DNA from 2 places in the Arthrobacter sp. 10T416 genome. Region 2 is predicted to be linked to the other one. Evidence: predicted binding sites of a transcription regulator. Region 2 holds the regulator's gene; the other holds the start of a gene.

Region 1 (3,644 bases), on a different contig from region 2:
GGCGGCCGCCATCGATGTCCTGGCACACGCCAAGGTGGCCATGATTTCCCCGGCGAACACCGCGCCCGGGCTGAGCAAATACAAGAGCGACGGCTACTACTTCCGTACCGCCGCCGCTGACATTGCGCAGGCATCGGTGCTGGTCAAGCTCGCCAAGGACGGGGGCGCCAAGACCATCGCCGTGGTGCACGAGGAAGGCGACTACGGCAAAGAGGTGTCCGTGGCCGTCGCGGCCGCGGCGAAAGGCGCCGGCCTCGGCACCTCGGTCGACGCGGAGTTCACCGCCGGCCATGCCCAGCAGGCGGCCGCGGCTGCCAAGGCGGCCGCCCCGGACGCCGTCGTCCTGGTGGCCCGTGGCGGCGCGCAGGGCGCCATCGCCGAACTGAACAACGCCGGCCTGGCCGGCAAGAAACTCATCCTCAGCGACGGCGCAGTCAACCAATACGGTGACGCCCTCGGCGCCAGGGCACTGGACGGCGCCCGCGGGATCCTCCCCGGCACGTTCCCCTCCGCGCACTTCCAGGCCGCGCTGGTGGCCGTGGACCCCGGCCTGAAGGACATGGCCTTCGCGGCCGAGACCTACGACGCCGTCAACCTCGCGGCCCTCGCCGCAGCCGCTGCCGAAGATGACGCCGGTGCCTCGATCGCCGCCAAACTGGTGAGCGTCTCCGGCGGGACAGCGCCGGACGCCGGCAACTCCGGCGCGGCGACGGCCTGCGCGTCCTACCAGGACTGCATCACCGCCCTCCACGCCGGCAAACAACCTGACTACGACGGCGCCTCCGGGCCGATCAACTTCGACAGCAACGGCGACGTTACGGCCGCGGCCTACATGGTTTACACCTACGGGGCGGACAACAAGGCCGCGATGACCGGCAGCGAAACGGCCCGCAGCACCGGCTCCTGATCGCTCGTAGCGAAGAGCGCCGCCCGACGGCGGACTTCCACGCCCCCACTGCTTGCACTCTCCCCGGGGGAGTGCTAATTATTGAGTTAGCACTCCCGCGTATGGACTGCTAACCCGACGCCCGGTTCCGCCGGTCGCGGCGTGGTGGCGGGCTGACCGGGAGCGAGAGAAATACCTGGCTGGGGTGAGATCCCCGGCCCGGCGGCGTACAGAGGCTGCCGGGCAGGAATCGTCCGTCGCGGGCACCGCAGCTGAAGGTCCATTCTTAACGACTGTCCCGAAAGGACTACTGCCGTTATGGCCAAGATCATTGCATTTGATGAAGAGGCACGCCGCGGTCTTGAGCGGGGCCTGAACATCCTCGCCGACGCCGTCAAGGTCACCCTCGGCCCGCGTGGACGCAACGTCGTCCTCGAAAAGAAGTGGGGCGCCCCCACGATCACCAACGATGGTGTTTCCATCGCCAAGGAGATCGAACTGGACGACCCCTACGAGAAGATCGGCGCCGAGCTGGTCAAGGAAGTRGCCAAGAAGACRGACGACGTCGCCGGTGACGGTACCACCACGGCCACCGTGCTCGCCCAGGCGCTCGTCAAGGAAGGCCTGCGCAACGTCGCGGCCGGCGCTGACCCGCTGTCCCTCAAGCGCGGCATCGAGAAGGCCGTCGAGGCCGTCACCACCGAACTCCTGGCCTCCGCCAAGGAAATCGAAACCAAGGAAGAGATCGCCGCCACCGCGTCCATCTCCGCCGGTGACAACGAAATCGGTGCACTCATTGCCGAAGCCCTGGACAAGGTCGGCAAGGAAGGCGTCATCACCGTCGAGGAGTCGAACACCTTCGGCCTCGAGCTCGAGCTCACCGAGGGCATGCGCTTCGACAAGGGCTACATTTCCGCGTACTTCGTCACTGACGCCGAGCGCCAGGAAACGGTCCTTGAAGACCCGTACATCCTGATCGTCAACTCCAAGATCTCCAACGTCAAGGAATTGGTTGCTGTCCTCGAAAAGGTCATGCAGTCCAACAAGCCGCTGCTGATCATCGCCGAGGACATCGAGGGCGAGGCCCTGGCCACGCTGATCGTCAACAAGATCCGCGGCACCTTCAAGTCCGTCGCCGTCAAGGCACCGGGCTTCGGCGACCGCCGCAAGGCGCAGCTGGCCGACATCGCCATCCTCACCGGCGGCCAGGTCATCTCCGAGGAAGTCGGCCTCAAGCTTGAGACCGCCGGACTCGAACTGCTGGGCAAGGCCCGCAAGGTTGTTGTCACCAAGGACGAGACCACCATCGTCGAAGGTGCCGGCGACGCCGACCAGATCGCAGGCCGCGTCTCCCAGATCCGTGCCGAGATCGAAAACTCCGACTCCGACTACGACCGCGAGAAGCTGCAGGAGCGCCTGGCCAAGCTGGCCGGCGGCGTTGCAGTCATCAAGGCCGGTGCCGCAACCGAAGTTGAGCTCAAGGAACGCAAGCACCGCATTGAGGACGCTGTCCGCAACGCCAAGGCTGCCGTGGAAGAGGGCATCGTCGCCGGCGGCGGCGTGGCCCTGATCCAGGCCGGCGCCAAGGCGTTCGCCAACCTGCAGCTCGAAGGTGACGAGGCAACCGGCGCGAACATCGTCCGCGTAGCCATCGACGCCCCGCTGAAGCAGATCGCCTTCAACGCCGGCCTCGAGCCCGGTGTTGTGGTCGACAAGGTCCGCGGCCTGCCCGCCGGTCACGGCCTGAACGCTGCCACCGGCGAATACGTCGACCTGCTGGCTGCCGGCATCAACGACCCGGTCAAGGTGACCCGCTCTGCCCTGCAGAACGCGGCCTCCATCGCCGGTCTGTTCCTCACCACCGAGGCCGTTGTGGCCGACAAGCCCGAGAAGGCCGGCGCCCCGATGGGCGGCGGCGACGACATGGGCGGCATGGGCGGCATGGGCGGTTTCTAACCACCCGGCCCTCAGGCCCTGAACGCCTGGCCTGGCAGGTTCCTGTCAGCGACGGCACGTTCGACGACGGCGGTCCCACTACTGGTGGGGCCGCCGTCGGCGTTAACAGCGGGCATCGGCGGCCCGGCCGGGCGGGGTGACGGCTTCCGTCTGGCAGGATGGTGCAGTGACGATTACAGCAGCGGCCGACGGTTCGGCCCTAGGAAATCCCGGCCCGGCCGGCTGGGCCTGGTATGTAGACGATGACTGCTGGCGTGCCGGCGGCTGGCCGCACGGGACCAACAACCAGGGTGAGCTGATGGCTGTCCTGGACCTGTTCCGGGCCACGGCACATGTCCCCGACGAGCACCTGCACATCCTGTGCGACAGCCAGTATGTGATCAACTCGGTCACCAAGTGGATGCCGGGCTGGAAGCGCAAGGGCTGGCGGAAGTCCGACGGCAAACCCGTGCTCAACGTCGAGCTGCTCAAGGAGATCGACCAGGCGCTCACCGGGCGCAAGTACACGTTCGAATGGGTCCGCGGGCACGCCGGCCACGAGCTCAACGAGGCGGCGGACGACCGTGCCCGGGCCGCAGCCACCGCCCACCAGCAGGGCGTGGCCGTGCGGCAGGGGCCCGGCTACGTCCGGGCCGGAGACAGCAGCGCAGCGGCCGCGGGCGAGGCCCCCCGGGTTCCGCAGCCGGTCGCCGCGGCCACACCTGCCGGCGCCGCCACACCCGCCGCCGGGTCCCGGGCCCCGATTGCAGAGCCCGCCCTTTTCGGTGAGTCCACCCTCTTCGCGGAACCCGACCTGTTCAGC
Region 2 (3,644 bases):
ACGCACCCGGCCGGCGTTAGGGCACAGTGAGGAAGTCGATAACCTCTTCCACCCGGCCCAGGAGCGAGGGCTCCAGGTCCGCGTAGCTGCGCACGGCGCCGAGCAGCTTCTGCCAGCCCAGGCCGATGTCCTCCTTGGTGCTGTGCGGCCAGCCGAAGGCCGTCAGGATGCCGGTCTTCCAGTCCACGCCGCGCGGAATCACGGGCCACCGTTCAATGCCGAGGACCGCCGGCCTGATCGCCTGCCAGACGTCCACATACGGGTGGCCGACAATCAGGACGTTGCCGGCGGCACCCGGGGACGCCATCACGGCGTCGGCGATGCGGGATTCCTTCGAATCGGGGACCAAGTGGTCCACGAGGACGCCCAGGCGGCGACCGGGGCCGGGCCGGAAGTCCCGGACGGCGACGGCGAGGTCGTCAATGCCGTGCAGGGGTTCGACGACGATGCCCTCCACCCGCAGGTCATCGCCCCAGACTTTCTCAACGAGTTCGGCGTCGTGCTTGCCTTCCACCCAGATCCGGCTGGCCTTCGCCACCTGGGCGCGCTGCCCTTCGACGCGGACGGAACCGGACGCGGTCCGGACGCTCCGGGCGGGGCCGGCCGGGGCAGCCCGCGGGGCCGGCGGCATCAGCCGGATGGGCTGCCCCTCGAGCAGGAAACCGAAGCCCAGCCGGAAGGACCGCGACTTACCGCGCCGGTCCTCCAGGGCCACGACGTACATACCCCCGGATTTCTCCACCCGGGTCACGGCGCCGACCCAGCCGGACTGCACGTCCTCCAGCACCATTCCGCGTTCCACCGGGATCTCGGGCAGTTGGGCCTTGGCGGGCGCGGTGAGATCCTGCGCACCCCAGTTCTCGTACGACATCTGCTACACACTGCTTTGCACTCGGGAAATTCGGGGAAGGACCATGGGCGCGGCGCGTTGTCTGCCCGGAGACACGGTTCCCGGGGTTCACGCCCGCAGCGAATCCAATGCTAACAACGGCGCGACTCATATTAGACTGGTTAGCACTTAGGCATGTCGAGTGCTAACCGGGGGATTCAGGACCGGCCGGCACCGGCGAAGCGATACGTGTCGATTGGAGGTGGAGCGTGAGCGAGCCACGCAAACTCGAAGTGCTGCGCGCCATCGTCGAGGACTACGTCCACTCCCGCGAGCCCGTGGGGTCCAAAGCGTTGGTGGAGCGCCACCATTTGGGCGTTTCCAGCGCGACGATCCGCAATGACATGGCCGCACTGGAAGACGAGGGCCTGATCACGGCACCGCACACCAGTGCCGGCCGGATCCCAACGGACAAGGGTTACCGCCTGTTCGTGGATCAGATCTCTGCGGTCAAACCCCTGTCGCAGGCGGAGCGCCGGGCTATCCAGGCGCTCCTTGAGGGATCCGACGACCTCGACGACGTCCTTGACCGGACCGTGCGGCTGCTGTCGCAGCTGACCAACCAGGTGGCCGTGGTCCAGTACCCGCTGCTGAGCCGCGCCCGCGTCCGGCACATAGAGTTCGTGCTCCTGGCCCCGCGCAAAGTACTGACGGTGCTGATCGCGGACACCGGCAAGGTGGAACAGCGCGTGATCGACGTCGGACAGGACTTCGGCGACGACGCCCTGGCAGAGCTTCGTGCCCTGTTCCTCAATCGGCTCGCCGGGACGCGGTTGAGCCTGCTGCCGCAGTCGTTGCAGGCCGTGGTGGACAGCTGCCCGCCGGTGCGGCGCGGCCCCGCCCAGGCCCTGGCGCGGGGGCTGGAATCCCTGGCCGCCAGCAGCCGCGAGGAGCGGATGGTGATGGCCGGTACGGCCAATCTGGCGCGCTCCAACGTGGATTTCCCGCTCAGCATCGGTCCCGTCCTCGAGGCGCTGGAGGAGCAGGTAGTGATGCTGCGGCTGCTTAGCGACATGGCCCAGGACCCCCGCGGCGTCACCGTCAGCATCGGCCGGGAGAACCCCTACGACGGGTTGTCTGAAGCCTCCGTGGTTGCCACCGGCTACGGGCCGGACGCGACTGCCAAGGTAGGGGTCCTCGGCCCCACCCGAATGGACTATCCCACCACCATGGCCGCCGTGCGCGCGGTGGCCCGCTACCTGTCCCGGATCCTCGGCCCCTGACGGGCGGACCCGGTCACCACTTTGTTGCCTCTACCAGGCAGTGCCCCACTGGCAGTACAAAAAGGAAGAGATACACACTTTGAGCAGCCACTACGACGTTCTTGGAGTCTCCCGCGAAGCGACGGGCGAAGAGATCAAGAAGGCCTACCGCAAGCTTGCCCGGACCCTGCACCCGGACGTCAATCCCGGTGATGACGCCTCGGAGCGCTTCAAGGCGGTCACCCACGCCTACGAGGTCCTCTCCGACCCGCAGAAACGCCGCGTCTACGACACCACGGGCAACGAGAACGGGACGGACAACGGATTCGGCGGCGGCTACGCCGGCCAGGGCTTCGCGTTCCAGGACATCTTCGAGACGTTCTTCGGCGGGGCGGGCGGCCAGGGCGGTCCCGCGTCCCGGGTCCGGCGCGGCCAGGACGCCTTGATCAGCGTTCGGATCGACCTCCGGGACGCCGTGTTCGGCGTCAACAAGAAGCTGGAAGTGGACACGGCCGTCACTTGCCCCACGTGTGAGGGTTCCTGCTGCCGCGAGGGCAGCCACCCCGAACGCTGCGACATCTGCGGCGGAAGCGGCCAGGTCCAGCGCGCCGTGCGCTCCATCCTTGGCCAGGTCATGACCACGGCCCCGTGCGGAAGCTGCGAGGGCTTCGGCACCGTCATCAAGGACCCGTGCAACGAGTGCGCCGGCCAGGGCCGCATCCGCAGCCGCCGCTCCCTGACCGTGAAGGTCCCCGCCGGTGTGGCCACCGGCACCCGCATCCAGCTCTCCGGCCAGGGCGAGGCCGGTCCCGCCGGCGGCCCCGCGGGAGACCTGTACGTCGAGATCAGGGTCAACAGCGACTCCACCTACGTGCGCGAAGGCGATGACCTGCACGCCAGCCTGAACATCCCCATGACGGCCGCAGCCCTGGGCACCGAAGTGACCCTGGAAACCTTTGACGGCGAACAGGAGATCGACGTCAAGGCCGGGACCCAGTCCGGCGAGGTCATCACCCTCCGTGGCCTGGGTGTGACTCACCTGCGCGGCTACGGCCGTGGCGACCTGAAGGTCCACCTGCAGGTGGACACGCCCGGCAAACTCGACGCCGCCCAGGAGGACCTGCTCCGGCAGCTCGCCAAACTCCGCGGCGAGCAGTTCACCGAAGGCAAGCTCGCAGCCAGCGGCGGCGTGTTCGCAAAGCTGCGGGGACGGCTGGGTAACCTGTAGCAGTGAGCAACCCCGTCTTTTTCACCCCCGCAGGCACCCTGGACCAGCTGGTTCCCGGCGCGCACTTCGTCCTGGACGGCGCCGAGGCGCGCCATGCGGTGACGGTCAAGCGGCTGGCTGTGGGGGAGTCCGTTGACATCGCCGACGGCGCCGGGAAACGCATCACCGGCACCGTCACGGCCGTGGCGCCGCAGGAGCTGACGGTGGAGTGCGGTGCCCTGGCCGAGGAGCCACGGCCGGAGGTGCGGCTCGTGCTGGTGCAGGCCCTGGCCAAGGGCGACCGCGACGAACTCGCCGCGGAGACCGCGACCGAGCTGGGGATCGA

Evidence for each region. The regulator HrcA, encoded in region 2, represses chaperone genes, less so after heat shock. The targets are predictions, from matches to a motif close to TTNGCACTCGNNNNNNNCGAGTGCNAA.
Region 1: groL (chaperonin GroEL) is a predicted target of HrcA. The motif match lies at 994-1,020, and genes of this name have one in related genera.

Annotation. Positions count from the first base shown of each region.
Region 1 covers NZ_JBFTHI010000004.1:32,644-36,287, forward strand. The annotation lists gene AC1DBE_RS06580 (ABC transporter substrate-binding protein) at 1-907, shown strand, start outside; gene groL (chaperonin GroEL) at 1,205-2,842, shown strand; gene AC1DBE_RS06590 (RNase H family protein) at 3,009-3,644, shown strand, end outside.
Region 2 covers NZ_JBFTHI010000001.1:420,280-423,923, reverse strand. The annotation lists gene AC1DBE_RS01920 (DUF3097 domain-containing protein) at 17-871, opposite strand; gene hrcA (heat-inducible transcriptional repressor HrcA) at 1,099-2,112, shown strand; gene dnaJ (molecular chaperone DnaJ) at 2,192-3,319, shown strand; gene AC1DBE_RS01905 (16S rRNA (uracil(1498)-N(3))-methyltransferase) at 3,322-3,644, shown strand, end outside.